Regions from separate parts of the Streptomyces sp. NPDC005761 genome, predicted to be linked through region 3. Evidence: riboswitches for the same ligand, from Rfam matches in the RefSeq annotation. Region 3 holds a riboswitch; each other region holds the start of a gene.

Region 1 (3,204 bases), on a different contig from region 3:
GAACGCGACGTAGTAGGCGAGGTCCGCGCCGTGCAGCGCTGCGGCCACCGGCCCCACGTACAGGCTCGTGTCCATGAACGGCACCGCCGCACCGAAGGCCACGACGAATGCCGTGAGGGCGGGCCACCACGGCTGCGGGCGGGCGCTCTCGACAGCCGGATCGAACGGAGCGCCTCCCCTGTCCGCGGCGCGTGCGAACCAGTCGACGGCCACCACCGCCACGAAGCCCGGGATCCAGTAGCCGACGAACAGCAGGACGTTCTGAAAACGGGCCGTGGTGTCCGCGGCGTGCATCCACAGCACCAGGGGGAAGCCGAGTACGGCAGACAGAGCCGCCGCCGACGGGCGTGGGATGGGCACCCCGACCGTCTGGAGGGCCAGTGAGCCGCTGTAGTCGTTCATCGCATTGCTGCACAGCGCGGCCAGCGCGACGGCCAGCAGTCCGAACGCGCCGAGCGCGCCGCCCCCCAGCAGTTCGTCGACACCCCTCGCGGTCTGGTCGGTGAAGGCCGAGGCCCCCCACAGCCCGAGCGCCTGCACTGCCACGAAGGAGACCGAAATGCCGAGAAGCGTGTACCAGAACATGCGAGGGCGGGAGGCGGACCGCGGCAGGTACCGGCTGAAGTCGCTGGCGTACGGGGCCCAGGAAAGGGACAGGCTGAGAGCGATGGTGCTGGTGAGCACGAACGCGCCGGCGCGGTCGGCGCCGTGGACCGACCCGGTGGCGGTGGGGTGGACGCCGTCGAGGAGCTTGAGGGTCAGCACGACGAAGGCCGCGGCCAGCACGAAGGTCATGATCTTCTGCAGTCGGTGTATCGCCTCGTAGCCGAGCACACCGAGAACGCCTTGCCCCACCATCATGACGAGTACGCCCAGCCAGAACGGCCAGCCGCACAATCGAGCCAGCGCGTCCCCGCCGAAGAGGCCGATGAGCGCGTCCCACGCGACCGACGACAGCCACTGGAGCACACCCGGCACCGCGACTGCCCGGCCGAAAGCGAGCCGGGCCAGCGCCAGTTGTCCCGTTCCCGTGAGGCTGCCCCAGGTCCCGAGGTACGCGGTGGGTACGGCGCCCAGGAGGGTGCCGAGCACCACGGCCACCAGTGCGGTGGTGAAGTCCAGCCCGAGGACGATGCCGATCGTGCCGGTGAAGACGCCCGTCATCGTGAGGTTGGGGGCGAACCACACGGTGAACAGCCGTCCGGGTCCGCCGTAACGCTGCGCTGCGGGGACCGGGGCGATCCCGCGGGTCTCGATGCGCAGATCGCCGGCGGTGGGTGTCCGCCCGTCGAATACGGACGGGGGCGCGGCGCCCGCCGGTCCGTTCGGCGCAGGTGGAAATGACATGTATGACATCCCTCCGCCAGTGCTAACTGGTTCAGGTTCGACGGGTGTGATCTCAGCCCCGCTGGTCGGGGCACCCCGTGTCGGATTGCGTCGGCAAGGCTAACCCACGCGTTCGGGCCCGGCCGACAGGGCTCCGACCGGGCGTCGGCAGACCCGCTTCCGGGCTCGTGCGGCTCGGTCAGCAAGGTGTGTGCGTTCGCGAGTTGGCCCGGTGACGAGCGCCCGTCCGGGCCGGGCACGCGGCCCGGTCCGGGGCGCCGGCGACGCGGCGCCCCGTCCGGGCCGGTCAGCCCGTGGGCGTGGTCGGACCACCCGGTGGCACCTGCATTTCCACGGTGGAGATGACCCGGACGACGGACGGGTCGCGGGGGGCCGAACCGAACCCGAAGGTGACCGGCGGGTCTACGGGGGCGAGCTCGCCGAGATGCCTCCCTCCCAAGGTCGCGGTCGCTGCCCGGACACGGTGCAGGTCCCGGGCCCCGTACCACTCGCGACGGTCCGGGCCCGCGCTGCCCAGCGTGCGGACGCCCGGCAGCAGACGGGCGGGTACGTCGCAGACGGCGGCCCAGGTGCGGCTGCGGGCCAAGGGGGCGGGAACTGCGCACAGCAGTCGGCCCAGGACGGTCCGGGAACCGGTGACGAGGTCCAGCACGAGCGGCCCCGCCGTGACGTACCAACGGGCGGCGTCACGCCTGACCTCCACCGGCACCACCTCCACCCGTTCGAACCTGTAGGTGTCCGCGACGAATTCGGCGACCTGGCGGGAGGGGGCGAGCAGCCGGCGCTCGCCGTCCGGCTGCTCGATCATGACGTCGCTGAACGCCCCGAACGGGGACCGCGACCAGTGCCCCCATACGATCCGCGTCCCCGAGGCCGTCCCGACGGCTCCGATCCATCCGTCGAAGTGCCAACGCTCCTGTGCCATGGCCGACAGTCTGTCCTGCCCGGCCCCGGCCGAGCGGTACCGCCGCTCGCGCGTTCACGTACGAGGCGGCGGATCGTGCGAGCTGGCGCTCGGCGCGGCCCCGGAGGAAGGCGCACCTAACGCCCTCGTGCATGACACGAGGTCGTTGGCTCTTTTCGGGCGGCCGTACGTCACTCACCGCTCCGGAGCTGCCTCGTTCAACTCGGGTTCCAGGCCCTCGGCCATCGCGGTCCGGCGACGGCCGGTGTCGACGCGCCACGCTTCGAAGGCCCAGGCGGTCGACGCCACCACGGCGAGGCCGAGGAGCCAGCCGCCGACCACATCGCTGAACCAGTGCACGCCGAGCGCGACCCGTGTGAATCCCACGCCCAGCACCGAGAGCACCGACACGCTCCAGCAGAGCTTTCTGCGCCAGCCGCGGGGCACCAGCGGCAACAGCGCGAGCATCAGGACGGCGAACGACGTGGTGGCGGTCATCGCGTGACCGGAGGGGAACGAGAAGCCCGGTGCCTGCGCCACCGGGTCCGTCAGGGAGGGCCTGGCCCGCTCGACCACGACCTTGACGAGGAGTCCGGTCAGCGCACCGGCCACCGCTGTCACGCCGGACCATGCCGCCAGCCGCCAGGCGCGGCGCCAGAGCAGCCACGCCGTCAGCAGGGCGACCGCGCAGCGGAGCGTCGCCGGGTCCCAGACCCAGTCGGACAGGAAACGGAGCGTGCTCGTCCACGCAGGGTGTGCGAGCGCGGTCTCGTGCAGCCGGCGTGCCGCACCCGCGTCCACGACGCGCAGTGGGCGCCAACGGCCCTCGACGAGGACGAGCAGAAGGGCGAAGGGCACCGCGGAGAGCGCGGCGACGGCGACGGCACCGAGCAGCCGCACACCGAATCTGCGGTCGGCCTCCCCGGCATCGCGCCGACGACGGAGCATTCGTA
Region 2 (3,204 bases), on a different contig from region 3:
TAGCAGAGCATCGCCGTCCCCCACCAAGCGATCATCGCGGCTCCGATGCCCGAGGTGATGTGGTCGTACGCGGGCGCCACATCGGTCGTCAGCGGGCCGAGCGTGTAGAACGGGGCCTCCTCGCAGATCTCCTGCTGGAGGTCGATGTTCTCCTTGATCTTGTGCATCGGGACGTGGCCCGGCCCCTCGATCATGGTCTGGACCCCGAACCTCTTGGCGACCGTGTTCAGTTCACCGAGCGTCCGCAGCTCCGCGAACTGGGCCTCGTCGTTGGCATCCGCGATCGAGCCGGGCCGCAGGCCGTCGCCGAGGGAGTACGTCACGTCGTACGAGGCGAGAATCTCGCAGAGCTCCTCGAAGTTCTCGTAGAGGAACGACTCCTTGTGGTGCGCGAGACACCAAGCGGCCATGATCGAGCCGCCCCGGGACACGATGCCGGTCTTGCGGCGGGCCGTCAGCGGTACGTACGGCAGGCGCACGCCGGCGTGCACCGTCATGTAGTCGACGCCCTGCTCGGCCTGCTCGATGACGGTGTCCCTGTAGATCTCCCAGGTCAGTTCCTCCGCCCTGCCGTCGACCTTCTCCAGTGCCTGGTAGAGCGGCACCGTGCCGATCGGCACGGGGGAGTTGCGAAGAACCCACTCACGGGTGGTGTGGATGTTGCGGCCGGTGGAAAGGTCCATGACCGTGTCGGCGCCCCACTTGGTCGCCCAGGTCATCTTGTCCACCTCCTCCTCGATGGAGGACGAGACCGCGGAGTTGCCGATGTTGGCGTTCACCTTCACCAGGAACCGCTTGCCGATGATCATCGGCTCGATCTCCGGGTGGTTCACGTTGACCGGCAGCACCGCACGGCCGGCCGCGATCTCCTCGCGGACGACCTCGGGCTCGACGTTCTCCCTGATCGCGACGTACTCCATCTCCGGGGTGACCTCGCCCCGCCGGGCGTACGCGAGCTGGGTGACGGGACGGCCGTCCCGGCTGCGCCGCGGCTGGCGGGGACGGCCGGGGAAGACGGCGTCCAGGTTGCGCAGCCCTCCGCGCGGAGAGGTGTGCTTGAGCCCGTCGTCCTCGGGGCGTCCGGGGCGCCCCGTGTACTCCTCGGTGTCGCCGCGGGCGATGATCCAGTTCTCCCGCAGAGGTGCCAGCCCCCGGCGGACGTCGGTCTCGGCAGAAGGATCGGTGTACGGCCCCGACGTGTCGTACAGCGTCACGTCCTTGCCGTTGGTGAGGTGCACCTGACGTACCGGCACACGGAGGTCCGGGCGGGAGCCCTGGACGTATCCCTTGTGCCAGCCGATGGACTTCCCGGCCTCGTCGCTCTGGTTGGAGGCAGGCGTGCGTGCATCCGATGTGGTCATGAGACCTACTCCCTACGCCGGCATTACCCGGTAACAGGTTCGGCGGTCGGCGCAGCGTGTCCCGTACGGACGTACGGAGATCAGCGCCCTCTCAGCCCGGTGCTCCGAGCTCCCGCGTGTGCAAAGGTGCCACCACGCTAGCGCCACTCCTGGCGAGCTGGCCAGAGGGCCCCTTCTCTTCTTGCGATGATCGGCCGGTGACGTCCCCTCATAGCGGGCCCGAACCACAGGGCCATCAGCACACGCACTCCCACAGCCACGGCCCGGCCGCGCCCGTCTCCAGCCATCTGCGCAAAGTGATCGCTGCGGTCCTGATCCCGTTCGCAGCAGCGGTCGTCGTCGGGCTCGTGGTCCTCTGGCCCGGTGGTGCGCCCGCGCACGAGCGCACAGGTGTCGGCTTCGACCGGCAGACCCAGCAGGGCAAGGTGGTGAACATCGACAAGATCGACTGCAAGGACGTGAACGCCTCCCAGTTGCCCGTCAGCGGCGAGACCCCGCCGCCCACCGGCGAGCGGGCCGAGAGGGACGACGGGGCCGCCCTCTGCGAGAAGGCCGCCGTCGAGATCACCAGCGGGCAGGACAAGGGCCGCACATTCATCGAGGTCGTCCAGCCTGACGCGCCCCGGCAACTGCGAGAGGGTCAGGGTGTGGTCGTCGCGTACGCCCCCGACGCGCCCCATGACCTCCAGTACTCGGTGACCGATGTGAACCGGAAGTTCCCGTTGCTTCTGCTGGCCGGGATCTTCGCGCTGGTGGTGGTCGCCGTGGGCAGGATGCGCGGGGTCATGGCGCTGGTGGCGCTCGCCCTGTCGTTCGCCGTACTGACCCTCTTCATCCTTCCGGCCATCCTGCAGGGCTCGAACCCGCTGGTTGTGGCCGTCGTCGGAGCCGGCGCCATCATGCTCATCGCGCTCTACATCTGCCACGGACTGACGGCCCGCACCTCTGTCGCCGTCATCGGCACCCTGATCTCACTGCTGCTGATCGGGCTGCTCGGCTCGCTCTTCATCGGATGGGCGAGCCTGAGCGGGAACACCGACGACAACACCGGCCTCATCCACGGCCTGTATCCGCACATCGACATGAGCGGGCTGCTCCTGGCCGGCGTCATCATCGGTTCCCTCGGGGTGCTCGACGATGTGACGGTCACCCAGACCTCCGCGGTCTGGGAACTGCACCAGGCGGACCCGACGATGAGTGCGAAGGATCTCTACCGGGCAGGGATCAGGATCGGGCGCGACCACATCGCCTCGGTGGTCAACACCCTGGTGCTCGCCTATGCGGGCGCCGCGCTTCCGTTGTTGCTGCTGTTCTCGATCGCCCAGAGCAGCATGGGGACGGTGGCCAACAGCGAACTGGTGGCGGAGGAGATCGTGCGCACACTGATCGGCTCGATCGGGCTGGTCGCCTCGGTGCCGGTGACCACCGCGCTCGCGGCGCTGGTCGTCTCCGCCGACCGCTCCAGGCTCACCGCGAATTCCGGAATTCCCGCACCCGTGCGCAGTGGCAGGGGGCGCCGTCGTCGGGTGAAGTCCTGAGCGCCCGGACACGGAGAGCGATTCACCCGTTCGGCAGGTGTGCTGTTCGACCGGCATGCAGGCCACGGACACGGGCTTCGTCAGCCGGCGTTCTGCTCCTCGGCCAGAATTCGCCCCAGAGCCTCTTCCAGATTGCCTTCGAAGTCACCCAGCGTGCACTCCTGCCCCAGCGGCACGAGCTTGTCCGTCCGGTCGAGGAAGGCCACGAGGGGTGCCGTACCGGCCCGGAAGAGTGCACGGTCGGCCCCCACCTGGAGCCGGATGTGGACGTCGGACAGCCCTTCGGGCTCGGTCGGCCCGATGTG
Region 3 (3,204 bases):
TCTCGCCGTTCACGGAGACGGCCATGGGCTCGGAGAGGGGGGCGGACTCGGTCATGCGGGCTGCTCCTGACGTACGGGGGCGGCGGGTGAGAAACGGCCGGGGGAGAACGGGCGCGCCACCTCGGGCAGCTCGCCGCCGGCCAGCAGCTCTGCCATGGCGTCCCCGGTGACGGGGGTGAGCAGCACCCCGTTGCGATGGTGGCCGGTGGCGAGACGGAGGCCGGGCAGCGCGGTGCGGCCGAGCAGCGGGGCGTTGTCGGGGGAGGCGGGGCGCAGGCCGGCGAGGGTCTCGGTGAGCGGCAGCTCCGTGATGCCGGGCACCAGCTCGTGCGCGTCGCGCAGCAGCTCGTACACACCGCCGGCCGTGACCGTGGTGTCCCAGCCCATCTCCTCACTGGTGGCGCCGATGACCAGTTCGCCGTTCTCGCGCGGCACGAGATAGACGTGGCTGCCCCGGACGACGGCCCGCACGGTGCGGGAGAGGAAGGGGGCGTACGCGGTGGGCACGGTCAGGCGCAGTACCTGGCCCTTCACCGGGCGCACCGGGGGCAGGACGTGATCCGGCACCCCCGCGAGCCGGCCGCTGAGGCTGCCCGCGGCGAGGACGACCTGATCGGCCGCCGGCTGCGTACCGTCGGCCAGTACGGCTCCGGCGGCCCGGCCGCCCGTGACCGAGAGCCGCTCGGCCCGCTGGCGGTGGAAGACAACCCCGGCCCGTTCGCACGCCGTCACCAGCGCGGCGGCCAGCCGTCGCGGGTCGACCTGGTGGTCGCCGTCGACCCGCAGCCCTCCGCGTACGCCAGGGGCCAGCATGGGCTCCAGGCGACGGCACTCACGGCCGGTGAGCCACTCCGACTCCAGCCCCGAGCGGCGTTGCAGGGCGTGGAGATCGCGCAGATGGGCGCGGTCGTCGGCGTCGAGCGCGACGGCCAGGGTGCCGCAGGCACGGAAGCCGATGTCCTGTCCGCTCGCCGCCTCCAGCTCTGCCGCGAACGCCGGATAGCGTGCGGCGGAAGCGACGTTGAGGCCGAGCAGCATCTCTTCGCCGTAATGGAGTTCGGTGACGGCTGCCAGCATCCCGGCCGCGACCTGGGCGGCGCCGCCGCCGGGTGCGGGATCGACGACCGCGGTGGCCAGACCGCGCTGAGCGGCCCGCCAGGCGGTGACCAGTCCGATGATGCCGCCCCCGATGACCAGGACGTCGGACCCGTTCGTACGATGCGTGCGCATGGGCGTCCAGCCCCTCCCTTCGCCGGCATGACCCGGATCAGGTTCGTACGGTCGAAGGCCGTCCAGCCTCCCTCTCAGCCCGGTGCGTCCGGGCTCCCGCGAGTGATGTGCACGGCCACCCTAATCCCCTGCCCCGCGCCCCCGGCAAGGGGAGCCGCCGAGGCCGTCGGCCCGAGCGCCGGGCGCGGCGATCCGGCGGCGGTGAGCGGCCGTCCGACTTACTGACGATGCGTCAGGTGTTTAAGGTGGGCGGGTGGACGAGCAGACCGGACAGCAGCAGACAGATTCGCGGCCGAGCCGCCGCGTCGTGATCGCCGGAGCGGGCATGGCAGGCGTGCAGACCGCCGTGGCCCTGCGCGAACAGGGCTTCACCGGCCCCGTCACGCTGATCGGCGCCGAACCGCACCAGCCGTACGACCGGCCCCCGCTGTCGAAAGCCGTCCTCCTCGGCAAGGCCGAGGGCTCGGCCTTCGACATCGACTTCGAGGCCCTGGACATCACCCTGAGACTCGGCCTCGACGTGACCGCACTGCGCGCGGCCGACCACGAACTGGACACCCCGGAGGGGCCCGTCCCCTACGACGTCCTGGTCATCGCCACCGGCGCCGAGCCTCTGGTGCTGCCCGGATCCGAGGGCGTCCCCGGGGTCCACCTCCTGCGCACGCTCGACGACGCCGCCCGGCTGCGGCCGGTCCTCGAACGACAGCACGACGTCGTGGTCGTCGGCGCGGGCTGGATCGGCGCCGAGTTCGCGACCGCCGCCCGCGCGGCCGGCTGCGCGGTCACCGTCGTCGAGGCCGCCGACCGCCCGCTCGCCGGCGCACTGCCCGCCGAGGTGACGGCCCCCATGGCCGGCTGGTACGCCGAGAGCGGCGCCGCACTTCTCACCGGCGCCCGGGTCGCCCGCATCGAACCCGGTCGCGTGGTCCTGGCCGACGGCCGCGTGCTCCCGGCGGACGCGGTCGTCGTGGGCGTCGGTGCCCGGCCCGCGACCGGCTGGCTCGCCGGATCGGGGATCGAGAGGGGCCCGGACCGGTCGGTGACCGCCGACGCGTCGCTGCGCACCTCACTCCCCGATGTGTACGCGGTCGGCGACTGCGCCTCCTTCCCCTCGGCCCGCTACGGCGAGCGGCTGCTCGTCCACCACTGGGACAACGCCCTCCAGGGCCCCCGGACCGTCGCAGCCGCCGTCACCGCTCCGCAGGGCGAGGGGCCCCTCCCGGTCTACGACCCCGTGCCCTACTTCTGGTCCGAGCAGTTCGGCCGCTTCGTCCAGTACGCGGGACACCACACGGAGGCCGACACCCTGGTGTGGCGAGGTGATCCGTCCGGACCGAGCTGGACGGTGTGCTGGCTGCGCGGCGGCGTGCTCGTCGCCGTACTGGCGGTCGGCCGTCCGCGCGATCTCGCGCAGGGCCGCAAACTCGTCGAATCGGGGGTGGAACTCGCCCCCGACCGGGTCGCGGACCCCTCCGTGCCCCTGAAATCGGCCACGCTCTGACGGCCCGGCCGGCCCTCGGACGGTCGGCCCGGGTACCGACTGTCGGTCCGGGATGGCACGCTTGTCCCCGTGACCGAGATTGACGCAAAGATCGATGCTCTCGTCCCTGCCTGGCTCCACCTCCCCGACATCGCCGAAATGTTCGATGTCCAGGTGACGCGTGTGCGCCAGCTGGTGAAGGAGGGCCAGCTCATCGCCGTACGACGTGGTGAGAACCGGGCGCTCCAGGTGCCTGCCGCCTTCATCGACGGCGACAAGGTGGTCAAGGGCCTTTCGGGGACCCTGACGCTCCTGAGGGACGACGGCTACTCCGACGCGGAGATGCTGGAATGGCTCTTCACCCCCGACCCGAGCCTGCCGGGCACGCCCGCGCAGGCGCTGAGTGAGAATCGCGGCACGGAGGTGAAGCGCCGCGCCCAGGCGCTCGCCGTCTGACCCACAGCCGCACCGGGTCGCGGGCCGCTCGACGCGGC

The links. Region 3 has a riboswitch for thiamine pyrophosphate ahead of thiO (glycine oxidase ThiO). Riboswitches for the same ligand answer to the same signal wherever they lie in the genome.
Region 1: another riboswitch for thiamine pyrophosphate. It lies ahead of ABZ434_RS31825 (cytosine permease); the one in region 3 lies ahead of thiO (glycine oxidase ThiO).
Region 2: another riboswitch for thiamine pyrophosphate. It lies ahead of thiC (phosphomethylpyrimidine synthase ThiC); the one in region 3 lies ahead of thiO (glycine oxidase ThiO).

What each region holds. Positions count from the first base shown of each region.
Region 1 covers NZ_JBEXXX010000052.1:261-3,464, forward strand. The annotation lists gene ABZ434_RS31825 (cytosine permease) at 1-1,347, opposite strand, end outside; TPP riboswitch at 1,339-1,435, opposite strand; gene ABZ434_RS31830 (hypothetical protein) at 1,634-2,272, opposite strand; gene ABZ434_RS31835 (phosphatase PAP2 family protein) at 2,447-3,199, opposite strand.
Region 2 covers NZ_JBEXXX010000002.1:154,214-157,417, reverse strand. The annotation lists gene thiC (phosphomethylpyrimidine synthase ThiC) at 1-1,361, opposite strand, end outside; TPP riboswitch at 1,354-1,487, opposite strand; gene ABZ434_RS02855 (YibE/F family protein) at 1,559-2,899, shown strand; gene ABZ434_RS02850 (SsgA family sporulation/cell division regulator) at 2,980-3,204, opposite strand, start outside.
Region 3 covers NZ_JBEXXX010000004.1:36,570-39,773, forward strand. The annotation lists gene thiS (sulfur carrier protein ThiS) at 1-55, opposite strand, end outside; gene thiO (glycine oxidase ThiO) at 52-1,230, opposite strand; TPP riboswitch at 1,228-1,340, opposite strand; gene ABZ434_RS05510 (FAD-dependent oxidoreductase) at 1,556-2,731, shown strand; gene ABZ434_RS05515 (Rv2175c family DNA-binding protein) at 2,801-3,166, shown strand.